One region of the Salinicola sp. JS01 genome, then DNA from elsewhere that is predicted to be linked to it. Evidence: predicted binding sites of a transcription regulator. Region 1 holds the regulator's gene; each other region holds the start of a gene.
What was found. The regulator sigma-54, encoded in region 1, starts transcription at its own class of promoters, with help from an activator protein. The targets are predictions, from matches to a motif close to TGGCACNNNNNTTGCTNT.

Region 1 (5,145 bases):
GCATGTCGCTCTCCGGCGGCGAGCGGCGCCGGGTGGAGATCGCCCGGGCACTGGCCACCGAGCCCGCCTTCGTGCTGCTCGACGAACCCTTCGCCGGGGTCGATCCGATCTCGGTGGGCGATATCAAGAACATCATTCGCCAGCTGCGCGATCGCGAGATCGGCGTGCTGATCACCGATCACAACGTGCGCGAGACGTTGGATATCTGCGACAACGCCTACATCGTCGGCGACGGTCAGATCATCGCCGAGGGGCGCCCGGAAGCGATTCTCGACAATCAGCGGGTGCGGGATGTCTATCTGGGGCACGAGTTCCGCCTCTAGGCTTTGTAAGAAAACTACCTGCGCTCGGCAATACGGCGTTAAAAATCGGCTCAAAATGCTCATTTACATCCCGTAAACTCCGCGTTTTCGCCGTTTTTCGCCTTGTCTCGCCTTCGCTCGCTGACTTTTCGTACAGAACCTAAGGTCGCTCCCCCACTTCCCAGCCCGCTGCGCCAGCGCGGCGGACTGGTCCCTCTCGAAGCCGCCGAACGCCCAAGCCGAACGCACCGTGGCATAATTCTTGCATAAAGTTAGCGCTCAAAGCGTTGCATCCCCCGCAGGCAGTCAGTAACGTAAGGGCATCCTATCGACCGGCGGCCACCGCCGCCCCCTTGCGTGTCCATGCCATGTCCATGAAACCTTCACTGCAACTGCGCGTCGGCGCCCAACTGACGATGACGCCACAGCTGCAGCAGGCGATTCAGCTGCTGCAGCTGTCGACGCTCGATCTGCGCCAGGAGATCCAGCAGGCGCTCGAGACCAACCCCATGCTCGAGCTGGACGAAGAGTACGCCGAGCAGGCGGTCAGCGAGACGCCCGAGGCAGAGTGGGCCAGCGACATCCCCGAGGAGCTCGCCCTCGACAGCGAGTGGAGCGATACCTACCAGGACATCGCCCCCAGCGCCGCCCCGGCCGGCGCCGACGAATGGCCGGACCTGGAGCGCAACGCCGCCGACACCACGCTCCACGACCATCTCAACTGGCAGCTCGCCATGGGCGAATTCGACGCCCAGGAGCGCCTCATCGGCGAGTGCCTGATCGATGCCATCAATGCCGACGGCTACCTCGACGGCACGCTCGACGAGCTCACCGCGGGCCTGCGCGAGCAGTACCCGGGGGCGGTCACCAGCGCCGATGTCGAACGCATGCTGCTGCGGCTGCAGCAGTTCGACCCCACCGGCGTGGGCGCCCGCGACCTGCGCGAATGCCTGCTACTGCAGCTCGGCGCCCTGCCCGCTGATACCCCGCTGCTGCCCCAGGCCAAGCGGCTGGTGCGCCAGTTCCTGGAGGCGCTGGCCGGCGACGACCGACGCCAGCTCAAGCGCCGCCTGCGCCTCGACGACGCCGAACTCGAGCGCGTCGTCGCCACCATTCGCACCCTCGACCCGCGCCCCGGCCAGGCCTTCGACCACGGCCAGCAGGACTATGTGATTCCCGACCTGGTGGCCCGCCTGACTCAGGACGGCTGGCGCATCGAACTCAATGCCGAGGCACTGCCGCGGCTGCGCATCCAGCCCGACTACGCCGCGCTGATCCGGCGCGCCGACAAGAGCGACGACAACACCTTCCTGCGCCAGCACCTGCAGGAGGCACGCTGGCTGATGAAGAGCCTCTCCAGCCGCAACGACACCCTGCTGCGAGTGGGTCGCGAGATCATGGCGCGCCAGGTCGACTTCCTCGAGCGCGGCGAAGAGGCGATGAAACCGCTGATCCTGGCCGACATCGCTACCAGCGTCGACATGCACGAATCCACCATTTCGCGGGTGACCACGCAAAAGTTCATCCACACCCCGCGCGGGGTGTTCGAGCTCAAGTACTTCTTCTCCAGCCAGGTGGGCCAGCGCGGTGAGAGCGACAGCGTCTCCAGCACCGCGATTCGGGCACGCCTCAAAAAGCTGATCGGCGAGGAGTCGCCGCGCAAGCCGCTCTCCGACAGCAAGCTGGTGGAGCTATTGGCGCAGGCCGACATCAGTGTCGCCCGGCGCACCGTGGCCAAGTATCGCGAGGCCATGGGCATCCCCGCCTCCAGCGAGCGCAAGCGACTGTCTTGAATGGACTTTTAGAATTCACGCCAGCCCGCGGCGATCAATCGCCCGCGATCCCTTTGCAGCGCGGAGAAAAGGGTTACAATCAGAGGTGCCACATAAGCCGCAACAGGAGCGCGCCATGCAAGTGAACGTCACCGGCCATCACGTCGAACTGACCGACGCCCTGCGGGACTACGTCGACGAGAAACTCGCACGTCTGGAGCGCCACTACGACAACATCACCAACGTTCAGGTGACGTTGAGCATCGAGAAAGAGCGTCAGCAAGCGGCTTGCACGCTACACGCAGCGGGCGGCGACATACATGCCGAAGCCAGCGATATCGACATGTATGCCGCGATCGACGCCCTGACCGACAAGCTGGATCGCCAGCTGGTCAAACACAAAGAGAAGGCACAGGCCCGCGCGCAAGGCGCAGGCGCCCGTTAATTCCCCGATGATCACTCTGGAAACCATTCTGCCCCCCGAACGCACCCTCTACGGTGTGACGGGGGGCAGCAAAAAGCGTCTGCTGGAATTCTTCAGCACCTTCATCGCCCAGAATACGCCCAGCCTGGACAGTCAGGAGGTGTTCAGCCGCCTGATAGGGCGCGAGCGCCTGGGCAGTACCGGCATCGGCAACGGGGTCGCCATTCCGCACGCGCGCAGCCCGCACTGCAAGACGCCGTTGGCCGGCTTCATGCGCCTCGAGGATGCCATCGACTTCGATGCCATCGACGGCGAGCCGGTGGATCTGGTGTTCGTGCTGCTGGTCCCGGAGGAGGCAGACGATGCCCATCTTTCGCTGCTGGCCGAGGTCGCCGGCATCATGAATCAAGGCAGCGTGCGCCAGAAGCTGCGTCAGGCCGGCTCGCAGCGCGCGCTCCACGACACGCTGGTCGACGCCATCCGCCATCACCAGGACAGCGAAGACGGATAGGGACTGCATGCGACTCGTCATCATCAGCGGCCGCTCGGGGTCGGGGAAATCCATTGCGCTGCAGGCGCTCGAGGATCTCGGTTACTACGCCATCGACAACCTGCCGGCCAACCTGCTGGCGCCGCTGATCGACGAGCTCAGGTCCGCGCCGCCCTCGCGGCCCAACGTGGCGGTGAGCATCGACGCACGCAACCTGCCGGAGGCGCTGGAGCGCTTTCCGGTGCTGCTCGAAGGTGTGCGCGAGCGTGGCATCGATACCCAGGTGGTCTATCTCACCGCCGATGCCAAGGTGCTGCTCGAGCGCTACTCGGCCACCCGCCGCCGCCACCCGCTGACCCGCGGCAATGACATGACGCTGGCCGAGGCGATCGACAACGAACAGGTCTATCTGGCGCCGATCCGACGGGTCGCCGATCTGGTGATCGACACCCGCGGCCTCTCGGTCCACGACCTGCGCGCGCGCATCAGCGAACAGGTGGCGCGCCACAGCGGCGGGCGCCTCACGTTGACCTTCGAGTCGTTCGGCTTCAAGCGCGGCGTACCGCTGGATGCCGACATGGTGTTCGACGTGCGCTGCCTGCCCAACCCCTTCTGGGACCCGAACCTGCGCGCGTTCGACGGCCGTGACGACGAGATCGTCACCTTTCTCGAGCAGTACCCCGATGTCCACGCCATGGCCGGCGATATTCATGCCTGGCTGATCCGCTGGCTGCCGGCCTATCTGGCCAGCCACCGCAGCTATCTCACCGTCGCGGTGGGCTGTACCGGGGGCCATCACCGCTCGGTCTATCTGATCGAGCGTCTGGCGCACCACTTCCGTCACGATGACGTCGACATCCGCCTGCGCCATCGCGAGCTCGGGGTGCATACCGCCCTCTCCGATGACGTCCCGGCCGAGCGGGGTGGTGATGCCCAAGCGTGAACGTGAACTGCGACTGACCAACCGCCGCGGCCTGCATGCCCGCGCCGCGACCAAGCTGGTGCAGTGCTGTCAGCCGTTCACCGCCCGGGTCGCGGTGCACCACGGCGACCGTATCGCCGATGCCGCCAATATCATGTCGCTGCTGATGCTGGCCGCGCCCTGCGGCACCCCGCTGGTGATCGTCACCGAGGGTGACGACGCGGAACCGGCGATGGAAGCGATCACCGCGCTGTTCGACGCCCGCTTCCACGAGGACGAATAGCCACAAGGACGAATAGCCACAAGGACGAATAGCCACGAGGACGAATAGCCCCGCGCTCAATATCTCCGTGCTCAACAGGCCCGCGCTCACGGGCCTACTCCCCTTTGGCTACCCCGCTCTTATTGGCCGGCGAGCGTCATCCCATCCACCAGCCAGCTGCCGGTGTGCACGCTGCCGCGGCGATCGATGTCGTCACCCACGCCCTGCAGGGCGGCGAACATCTCGCGCAGGTTACCAGCGACCGTGAACTCCTCCACCGGATGCGAAATCTCGCCGTTTTCCACCCAGAACCCGGCCGCCCCGCGCGAATAGTCGCCGGTGACCGGGTTGAGCCCCTGGCCCATCATCTCGGTGACCATCACCCCGGTGCCCATCTGACGCATCAGCGCTGCAAGCTCGGTGGTCGGCGCCTGGATGCGCACGTTGCGCGCGCCGCCGGCGTTGCCGGTGGTATGCAGGCCGAGGCGGCGAGCGCTGTAGGCCGACAGCATATAACTGGCCAGACGCCCCTGATCGATGAAGACATTGTCGCGGGTGGCCACGCCGTCGCCATCGAAGGCGGCACTCGCCAGGCCGCCGCGCTCGCGCGGGTGCTCGCCGAGGGAGAACCACTCGGGGAACAGCGTCGCGCCGAGCTGATCGCAGAGGAACGAGGACTCACGATAGAGCGCCCCACCGGCGATGCTGTTGAGCAGGTTGCCCACCAGCCCGCGCGCCATCTCCGGGGCGAACAGCACCGGGAAGCGGCCGGTACGCGGGCGCCGAGCATCGAGCCGGCGCAGGGTACGCTCGGCGGCGCTGATCCCGACCTGCTCGGGGCTGGCCAGGTCGCTCGCCCGGCGCGCCGTGGTGAAGTCGTGGTCACGCTGCATGCGCTCGCCGCTGCCGGCGATCAGCAGACACGATAGCGAGTGGCGCGTACCGCGGCGGCTGCCCAGAAAACCGTGGCTGT
Region 2 (5,145 bases), 320 kb from region 1:
CGGCCCCGGCCTTCACCGCCAGCTTGACGTCATAGTAGGTACGGGTGGCCCCGACCTTGATGTAGATCGGCACCTGCCAGTCGGTGATCTCGCGCAGCTCGGCGATCTTGATCGCCAGGTCGTCCGGGCCGGTCCAGTCCGGGTGCCGACAGGCGCTGCGCTGGTCGATGCCCTTGGGCAGGGTGCGCATCTGCGCCACGCGATCGGAGATTTTCTGGCCCAGCAGCATGCCGCCGCCGCCGGGCTTGGCGCCCTGGCCCAGCACTACCTCGATGGCATCCGCCTTGCGCAGGTCGTCCGGGTTCATGCCATAGCGCGACGGCAGGTACTGATACACCAGCTTGGTCGACTCGCCGCGCTCCTCGGCGGTCATGCCGCCGTCGCCGGTGGTGGTCGAGGTGCCGACTTCCGAGGCACCGCGGCCCAGCGCTTCCTTGGCCTGGGCGGATAGAGCCCCGAAACTCATGCCGGCGATCGTCACCGGGGTCTCGATGACCAACGGTTTTTTGGCGTAGCGGGTGCCGAGCGTGACCCGGGTGTCGCACTTCTCGCGATAGCCCTCGAGGGGGTAGCGCGACATGCTGGCGCCGAGGAACAGCAGATCGTCGAAATGCGGCACCTTGCGCTTGGCACCCCAGCCGCGAATGTCGTAGATCCCGGTCTCGGCGGCGCGCTGGATCTCGTGAATGACGTCTCGACCGTAGGTGGCCGATTCCCGCAGTACGGGGTTGGAGGTGTAATCGGTCATGGCAGGCTCCTGATCAGTAGGCCGAGGCGTTGTCGACTTTGAAGTGGTAGAGTTCGCGGGCCGATCCGTAGCGCCGAAACTCCGCGGGGTCCGCGTCGATACCGGCCCGTTCGAGCAGCGCGGCCAGTTCCTCGCGATGCTCGGCGCGCATTTCCTTCTCGACGCAGTCGGCGCCGAGCGTACCGACCCGGCCCTTGACGTAGAGACGCGCCTCGTAGAGCGAGTCACCCAGCGCGTCGCCGGCGTCGCCGCATACCACCAGGCGCCCGGCCTGCCCCATGAACGCGCTCATCGGGCCGATGTTGCCCTTGACCACGATGTCCACCCCCTTCATGGAGATGCCGCAGCGCGCCGCGGCATTGCCCTCGATGACCAGCAGGCCACCGTGCGCCGTGGCCCCGGCCGACTGGGAAGCATCGCCAGTGACGCGCACCGTGCCGGACATCATGTTCTCCGCCACGCCGACCCCCACGTTGCCATGCACCGTGACGCTGGCACGCTGGTTCATGCCGGCGCAGTAGTAGCCGGCATGGCCATCGATATCGACACTGATGTCGTCGTTCAGACCGCAGGCGATGTTGTGCGCACCGTCGGTATTGATGACCCGCCATTCGCGGATGTCGCGGAGCATCTCACCATCGTGCAGCGACTGGTTGAGTTCTCGCAGGCTCTGTTCGGCTAGATCAACGGTCTTCATCATCATGCGGCCTCCACCTTGGCACCATCGTGTTCCCAGACATAGATCGTGGCCGGCTCGGGCTCCCAGACCCGCGCCTGCTGAATGCCCGGCAGTCGTGCCAGGGCGCGGTACTCCGACGCCATCGCCACGTAGTCGTCGGTCTCGGCGATCACCGCCGGCTTGCAGGAGATCGGATCGCGAACCACGGCGAAGCCGTCACGGGTGCCGATGGCGAAGGTGAAAAAGCCATCCAGGTCCGCCAGGGCCCCCTTGAGCGCTTGAGTCAGCGAGTCGCCCTTGGCCAGGCGCCAGGTCAGGTACCCCGCCGCCACCTCGGAATCGTTGTCGGTCTCGAAGGCGATACCCTCACGCCGGAGCTTGTCGCGCAGCCGGTTGTGGTTGGAGAGCGAGCCGTTGTGCACCAGGCACAGGTCGAGCCCCGTCGAGAAGGGGTGGCTGCCCTGCAGCGTCACCGCGCTCTCGGTGGCCATGCGGGTATGGCCGATGGCGTGGCTGCCCTGCATGCCCTTGAGGTTGAAGCGCTCGGCGATGCTCGCGGGCAGCCCCACGCCCTTGAGGATCTCGATGCTCTGCCCCGCGCTCAGCACACGGATCTCGGGTGCCTGCTCGGCGAGCCAGGCGCGCAGCTCGGCCTCCGGGGCGGCCAGCTTGAAGACCGCCACGCTGGCGTTGCGATACCAGTCGTCGACGCCGCCGAAAGCCGTACCCAGCCGCTCGGCCAGCCTGGACCAGTCGTAGTCGACGGCATCGCTCTGCAGCGTCAGCTTGATGCCGGCGTCGTATTCGTCGCCGTAGATCGAGAAGCCGGCGCTGTCCGGCCCGCGGTCGGTCATCGCGACCAGCATCGGTTCGAACAGCTCGCCCAGACGGCTTGCCCAGGATGGGTTCTTGAGATAGAGCCCCACGATTCCACACATAGCGTTGTCCTCTCTATCGATCGCCGTTCGCGGCGAGTTCGGGTCAATCGTTGATCAGAAGAATTCGGCGTAGCGCTGGAGCTCCCAGGTCGATACCTGGCGGCTGTAAGCGGCCCACTCCTCGCGCTTGACGGCGATGAACTCATCGACGATGCCGGGCCCCATCACCTCGCGCAGGATGGTGTCCTTGGCCAGGGCGTCGATGGCCTCCTTGAGCGACTGGGGCAGGACGCCAATTCCCTGCTCCTGGCACTGCTCGGCACTCAGCGAATACAGGTTGATGTTGTGCGCCTTGCCGGGATCGAGCTGGCGGTCGATACCGTCCAGGCCGGCGGCGATCAGCGCGGCATGCACCAGATAGGGGTTGCAGCCGGCATCGGGCAGGCGGAACTCCAGGCGGCCATAGGGCACGCGGACCATCGCCGAGCGATTGTTGTCTCCATAGGCGATGAACACCGGTGCCCAGGTCGCACCGCTGTTGGAGCCACCGTTCACCAGCCGCTTGTAGGAGTTGACGGTGGGTGCGGCAAAGGCACACAGCGCCGGCGCGTGATGCAACAGCCCGGCCAGGAAGTGGTAAGCGGTGCGCGACAGCCCCAGCCCTTGCGGGTCGCTGTCGTCGCCGAAGACGTTGTTGCCGTCGCCATCGCTGACCGAGAGATGGAAGTGCATGCCGTTACCGGGCCGATCCGCGTGCGGCTTGGGCATGAAGGAGCAGACCATGCCGAGATCGTTGGCGATCTCGCCGGCCGCCATGCGCACGAAGGTGAAACGGTCCGCCGAGGTCAGCGCATCGCTGTAGGTGTAGTTGATCTCGAACTGGCCATTGGCGTCCTCGTGATCGATCTGGTAGACGTCGAAATCGACCGCCTGGAGCGCTTCCACCAGGCGTTCCAGGAACACGCGGGAACGCGACAGCCCCTTGTAGTCGTAGCAGGGCTTGGCCAGCGTATCGCTCTCGTCGACGGCCAGCAGCTCGCCCGCCGGCCCGCGCTTGAACAGCGAGAACTCCGGCTCCAGCCCGGTGTTCAGCGTCCAGCCCTTTTCTGACAGTCGTTCGAGCTGCTTGAGCAACACCACGCGGCTATCGAATTCATAGGGCTGATCGTTGACATGGCCATTGCAGACCAACCGCGCGTATCCCGGCTGCCAGGGCACTAACGACAGGGTTGCAAGATCGCCCCGAGCCATGAAATCGGGCCCATGGGGCTCCATACCCAGGCCGCTGACCGCGAATCCGGCGAAGCCAGCGCCCTTCTCGACCACGTCCATCAAACAACTGGCCGGCACCGACTTGGTCTTGGCGGCACCGTGAATGTCCACGAACTGCGCGAGCAGGTAGCGGACATCGTGCTCCTCGAGTAGCTGCTTGGCGGCTTCTGGCGTCATGTCAGGTCTCCTTCATGCGGGGCGAGTACCGGGAACGACATGGCGCGCTCTCCTGTGCCACCGGACCTTGCCGATGCGATGCAGGCTACGCCACACACTCAATTCCCATCAAGAAAATTTGTTTCTCTTTAAGAAAGCACCTTGCATGCCAGAAACGCCACGATGCGCGAGAAAATTCCCGGACTGGTCGCTAATGAACTGATTTACAGGCGATAAAAAGTTTTGGCCGTGGAATCTGGTCGCCGCCGCCCACCTCGTCAGTCTGTCCTATCCGCCGCCATCGCCCCCAGACGGTGCAAGTAGCGCCTCCGACGCACCGTTTTCGAACAAGACGCGACGCCTTGGATCGTTCCCCGGGCTCGTCCCCTGCCGCCACGCTCGTCGCAGCAAAACTTCAAGCCCTTGTTAAAAAAGGAATAAAACGCTGTATCAGAGCACGGGAAACGAGGTGTCACGGGAAACTGGCAAGCTTGTTGCTTGACTAAAAGGAATGTTTTTTTCTTTTCAGGAAAACATGCTTGACGCATCATCTGCCCCGGTGAGCCTCTCGATACTCACGCGACACGCGAGCGCATCGCCAAGGGCCGAACCCGATATCCACTGCCTGGGCGTCGATACCGACACCCAGGCCACGCCCCGCCTACGCCAAGAGGAACGCACCGCATGGCTTCGACAGACGACAGCTACATCATCAAGATCTCTTGCCCCGCCACCTCCGGCATCGTCGCCGCCGTGACCTGTTTTCTGACCGAGGGCCAGTGCTATATCAGCGAACTCGCCCAATACGATGACGAACAGATCGGCCGCTTCTTCCTGCGCGCCAAGTTCCGCTTCAACGCGGGCGTGAAAGGCGATATCGATACCCTCAAGCGCGACTTCGCAGGCGTCGCCAAGGACTTCGACATGGAGTGGGATTTCCGCCACGACGCCCAGCCCATGCGCGTGCTGCTGATGGTCAGCAAGTACGACCACTGCCTCGGCGACCTGATGTATCGCCGGCGCAAGGGCGAGCTGGACATGGAGATCACCGCCATCGTCTCCAATCATCTCGATCTGCGCCCGATGGCCGAGCGCGAAGGGATCCGCTTCGTCTATCTGCCGGTCACGCCGGAGACCAAGGCGCGCCAGGAAGACGCGCTGATGGAGATCGTCGAGGAGACGGGTACCGAGCTGGTGGTGCTGGCGCGCTACATGCAGATTCTCTCCGACGATCTATGCCAGAAACTCTCTGGCCGCGCGATCAACATCCACCACTCCTTTCTACCCGGCTTCAAGGGCGCCAAACCTTATCACCAGGCCCATGAACGCGGGGTCAAGCTGATCGGCGCCACCGCCCACTACGTGACCTCGGACCTCGACGAGGGCCCGATCATCGAGCAGGAGGTCCAGCG
Region 3 (5,145 bases), 2.1 Mb from region 1:
CCAGCGCCCGCTCCAGGACCCAGCGGATGGCACGATCGTCGTCGACGATCACGATACGGGCGACATCGCTCATGACACTCCTCCTTCATTAAGATGAATCGCGCTCGTGGCGATGGCGGCAGAGCGCGTCCTTGCGCGCCCGCGGGGGTAGCGAGAGGCGCTCAAACCGGCGCCTCGAACGGAATCAGCAGACGGAACTCGGTGGCCCCGGGGCGCGACTCGCACTCGATCAACCCCTGGTGCTGGTGCAGGATCGACTGCGCGATGGAGAGCCCGAGGCCGCTGCCTTCGGCGCGCCCGGAGACCATGGGGAAGAACAGCGTCTCGCGGATCGGCTCGGGAATCCCCGGGCCGTTGTCGAGAATCGCCATCTCGCACACCAGGCGATGGCGCTCCGCGCCCAGGGTGAACTGGCGCCGCACCCGGGTGCGCAGGGTCAGCCGCGGCTCGGGGGTGGCGTGTTCGGTCATCGCCTGCACCGCATTGCGCGCGACGTTGAGCGTGGCCTGGATCAGCTGCGCTTCGTCGCCGATCAGATCCGGCACGCTGGGGTCGTAGTCGCGCTCGAAGGCGAGCCTGGGGTGCTCCGCTTCCAGCAGCGCGCGCACCCGCTCCAGTACCTTGTGCACGTTGAGCGGCTCGTGGCGCACCAGGGTGTTGGGGCCGAGCATGCGGTCGACCAGATCGCGCAGGCGGTCGGCCTCCTCGACGATGATACGAGTGAACTCCGCCAGCTGCGGGTCGGGCAGGTCGCGCTCCAGCAGCTGGGCCGCGCCGCGAATGCCGCCCAGCGGATTCTTGACCTCGTGGGCCAGCCCACGGGTCAGCACCTTGACCGTCTCCTGACGCGCGATCAGCGCCTCCTCGCGGGAGATACGCAGCAGCCGGTCGCGCGGTTCGATCTCCAGCAGCAGCTCGCGGCTGGTGATCGGCGTCGCGGTGAAGTCGACGGTGATCGTCTCGCCGCCGGGCAGCGACAGCGAGGCCTCGCGCTGGGTATAGGGGTGGAATTCGTGCATCGCCTTGCTCAACACCTCGCGCACCCGCCCCGACTCGCCCTCCAGACACTCCAGCCACTGCCCCACCACCCGCGGCCGGCTGGCTGCCAGCAGCGCCTCGGCAGCGGGGTTGAGCCAGCGCACCTGGAGCCGCTCGTCGAGCAGCACGACCGCCGTCGTCAGATGTTCCAGCAAGCGTTGATACATACGTCGATCCATCGTGGTGATCCGCCATGTCCTGATTCAGTGCAAGAACCGCGCCACCTCCACGCCGGCGGGCTTTGGTGGCCTGGGGGCCGCGCTATCCTATCGTCAATGCACCAAAATGGCGCACTGGATTCAAGGCGAGTCGGTCCAGGAGCGGATCACTTCGAACCGTTGGTGCGATTCGGGTTGGCGGGCAGATTCACGCTGGCGCGCTGGACGTAGAGCGTGACCGGTGGCGTGGCCAGCTGCACCTGACCCTGGGGATCGACGATCTCCGCGAGCAGTTGGTGCTCGCCGCGCGCCAGGCCGCTCACCGCGAACACCTGGGTGCGCATCGGCGACTGGCGCACCTCGCCGTCCACGCGTAGCTGCACGCGGTCGGCGTCCGCCAGCGGCGGCTGGATGGCCAGACGCACCTGCACGTCGCCGGCGCGCCCGGTGGGTAGGGTCGTGCCGTCGGCGGGACTGGCGATCTCGAAGCGCGTGTAAGACGCTGCCGCCTCGGGCGCCGACGCCTCGCGCGGTGGCGACGACGGCACCATCCCCGAGACCCCCTCAGCCTCCCCCTGCGGGTCGACCACGCTGATCGGCGCCAGCTCGACCCGCTCGCCGCTGGCCGGGCGGTCGCTGTAGACCACGTTGCCCTGGGCATCGATATGCCGGTAGACCGGCGCCGCCAGCACCACGCCGGTGGCCATGACCGCGACCGTCACGCCCGCCATGACGTCCCTCAGCACACGTCTTGCGAACCGCTCACGCCGGCGCCACACGCACCGGGCCTCACATTGGGTATCGCTGCGCATCGGTATCACCCCCGCTTGTCGTTTCGGCGCTGCGTTTCCGCTCTCTATCGGCCGCAGACGAAAAAGCCCCACCGAAGTGGGGCTTGTCGTCGTGCGCGAACGCCGTCGATTACAGGCTGTAGTAGAGCTCGAACTCGACCGGATGCGTGGTCATGCGCAGACGCTCGACATCTTCGCCCTTCAGCTCGATGTAGGCATCGATCATGGAGTCGGTGAAGACGCCACCTTCGGTCAGGAAGGCGCGATCCTTGTCCAGTGCTTCCAGCGCCTGATCCAGGCTGTTGGCGACGGTCGGAACCTTCTTGCCCTCTTCCGGCGGCAGGTCGTAGAGGTTCTTGTCCATCGCATCGCCAGGATGGATCTTGTTCTTGATGCCGTCGATACCGGCCATCAGCATCGCCGAGAACGCCAGGTACGGGTTGGCGGTCGGGTCAGGGAAGCGCGTCTCGACACGCTTGGCCTTCGGGTTGGAGGTGTACGGAATACGGATCGAGGCAGAACGGTTACGCGCGCTGTAGGCGAGCATGACCGGCGCTTCGAAGCCCGGCACCAGACGCTTGTAGGAGTTGGTCGAAGCGTTGGTGAAGGCGTTCAGGGCACGTGCGTGCTTGATGATGCCGCCGATGTAGTACAGCGCCATCTCGGACAGGCCGGCGTACTCGTCACCCGCGAACTGGTTCTGACCGTCTTTCCAGAACGACTGGTGGACGTGCATCCCGGAACCGTTGTCACCGACCAGCGGCTTGGGCATGAAGGTCGCGGTCTTGCCGTAGGCGTGCGCCACGTTGTGGACCACGTACTTCAGTTCCTGAACTTCGTCGGCCTTCTTCACCAGGGTGTTGAACTTGACGCCGATCTCGTTCTGGCCGGCGTTGGCGACCTCGTGGTGGTGCACTTCGACCGACTGGCCGATCGCCTGCAGTGTGTTGCACATGGCGCTGCGGATGTCGTGGAAGCTGTCGACCGGCGGTACCGGGAAGTAGCCACCCTTGACCCGCGGACGGTGCGCCAGGTTGCCGCCTTCGATCTGACGATCGGTGGCCCAGGCACCCTCTTCCGAGGTGATCTTGTACATCGAACCTTCGATGTCGGACTTGAAGTGGACCTCGTCGAAGATGAAGAACTCGGGCTCCGGGCCGAAGAAGGCGGTATCGCCCAGGCCGGTGCTGTTCAGATAGGCTTCGGCGCGCTTGGCGATGGAGCGCGGATCACGCTCGTAGCCCTGCATGGTGGCCGGCTCGATGATGTCACAGCGCAGGATCAGCGTGGCGTCTTCGGTGAACGGGTCGAGGAAGCCGGTACCGTCTTCCGGACGCAGGATCATGTCCGATTCGTTGATGCCCTTCCAGCCTTCGATGGAAGAACCGTCGAACATCTGACCATCTTCGAAGAACTCAGCGTTGACGGCGCTGGCCGGAATGGTGACGTGCTGCTCCTTGCCCTTGGTATCGGTAAAGCGCAGATCGACCCACTTGACGTCGTGTTCTTCGATAAGGGCGAGGGTTTTCTCAGACATGTTTTCCTCCACTGTGAGCCATGGCTCGATTCGTTGGCGAATGTCCAACACCGCTTTTTAGCATGTGACCCGGGCACTTGCCCATGCGCGCAATCACTGCCCGCGGATCGATAAAGCGTGTTACGAAACAAGAGCAAGTAATGTGCCAAAATGAGGCACATGCACCTGCCACAATAATAAGACCCTGTAATGTGGAGTTTTTTTGCTGTCACTCCGATGCACTAAAATCGCCGAAGACGCGCCGAGGGTTCATACTGGTGCGTCATACGCAGATGAATGCACCAAAAGCGCCAACCAAAAAGCCAGCCTGCACCAATTTGACGCACGACTCGCTCATGCAAGTTTGCGCCAGGCCCTTTTCCACGGCGCGCCGGGCAGAGATACTGCATTGAGGGCGCCGGGCGCCCCCGTCGCCACCTGATCACGGAAGGCTACACATGCCCAGGCTGGATCGCCCACAGGACGTGGTACAACGCTTGCGCGGCCATTGGCGGCGCAGCCTGAGTGAGCCGCTATGGGGGCGCAGCGCGATTCTGGCGCTCAACCGCGTGCTCGACAGCGAAGACGAAGCACGGCTACCGCATCGACGTGATACCTGCCTGGGGCCGGAGAGCCTGGCGCATCTCGTTGCTACCCTCACCGAGAGCGCCCAGATCGTCAGTCTCGAGAGTGCCCTGCAGTTGCATCACGACCAGTTGCCGCGCATAGCGCTGACCATCGACGGCGGCTGGCGGGATGTCGCCACGCGGCTGCATCCGCTGCTGGAACGGCTGGCCTTCCCCGCCAGTGTCTTTCTGCCCGACCCCACCGTTCGCCAACCCTGGATGCCGGATCGCACACTGATCGCCGAAGCGCTGTGGCACGACGAGAGCGACGGCGGCCGCGTCGCGACCCGGCTCGCCGAACTCGACCTGCCGGGCGCGCCTCGCGGCGGGCAGGACGAGCGCAAGAGCCAGGCGATCGCGGACTATCTGCAGGCGCAGCCGGCGGCACAGGCGCCGCGCCTCAAGGAGATCGCCCAGACGCTGTGGCGGGAAGAGCTGGCAGGCAAAGACCAGATGGAGCCGGCACTCGATGCCTTCAGCGTGCGCCGGCTCGATCAGGCAGGACTGTTGCGCTTCGGCCAGTTGACCGACGTCGCCGCCCTCGGCGCCAGCGCCGATGCCCGGCGCGCCCTGCAGACCGGGCGTCAGCGGCTGTCGCGGCTGTGTCGCGAGCCGTTGAGCACCCGTGCCTGCACCGACCCCGGCGATATTGCCACCCTCGACCGCTTCACCCGGCTCGATGCCGATGCCCGCTGGCTGACGCGCACGCCCGGCTGGCTGGAACCCGGCAGCGACACCCGGCGGCTGCCACGCTTCGTCATCGGCCAACCGCTGGCCAGCAGCACCGGCAAGCTGTTTGACTGGCTGCTGGGGCATCTGCCGCACTAGGCTTTGTACGAAAACTACCTGCGCTCGGCAATACGGCGTTAAAAATCGGCTCAAAATGCTCATTTACACCCCGTAAACTCCGCGTTTTCGCCGATTTTTGCCTTGTCTTGCCTTCGCTCGATGACTTTTCGTACAAACCCTAGGGGCTTTCTTCTTATCCGGAGGCTGTCTGGCCCCGAACGCTGTGA

Region 2: a site for sigma-54 is predicted at 3,888-3,905, ahead of glnT (type III glutamate--ammonia ligase). Genes of this name have one in related genera too.
Region 3: a site for sigma-54 is predicted at 3,655-3,672, ahead of glnA (glutamate--ammonia ligase). Genes of this name have one in related genera too.

What each region holds. Positions count from the first base shown of each region.
Region 1 covers NZ_CP127244.1:1,338,045-1,343,189, reverse strand. The annotation lists gene lptB (LPS export ABC transporter ATP-binding protein) at 1-323, shown strand, start outside; gene QO259_RS06090 (RNA polymerase factor sigma-54) at 671-2,095, shown strand; gene hpf (ribosome hibernation-promoting factor, HPF/YfiA family) at 2,211-2,519, shown strand; gene QO259_RS06080 (PTS sugar transporter subunit IIA) at 2,530-3,009, shown strand; gene rapZ (RNase adapter RapZ) at 3,017-3,931, shown strand; gene QO259_RS06070 (HPr family phosphocarrier protein) at 3,918-4,193, shown strand; gene pmbA (metalloprotease PmbA) at 4,313-5,145, opposite strand, start outside.
Region 2 covers NZ_CP127244.1:1,015,062-1,020,206, reverse strand. The annotation lists gene QO259_RS04625 (FMN-binding glutamate synthase family protein) at 1-748, opposite strand, end outside; gene QO259_RS04620 (GltB/FmdC/FwdC-like GXGXG domain-containing protein) at 762-1,448, opposite strand; gene QO259_RS04615 (class II glutamine amidotransferase) at 1,448-2,365, opposite strand; gene glnT (type III glutamate--ammonia ligase) at 2,420-3,754, opposite strand; gene purU (formyltetrahydrofolate deformylase) at 4,418-5,145, shown strand, end outside.
Region 3 covers NZ_CP127244.1:3,473,107-3,478,251, forward strand. The annotation lists gene glnG (nitrogen regulation protein NR(I)) at 1-73, opposite strand, end outside; gene glnL (nitrogen regulation protein NR(II)) at 162-1,205, opposite strand; gene QO259_RS15815 (DUF4124 domain-containing protein) at 1,364-1,927, opposite strand; gene glnA (glutamate--ammonia ligase) at 2,118-3,524, opposite strand; gene QO259_RS15825 (polysaccharide deacetylase family protein) at 3,962-4,957, shown strand.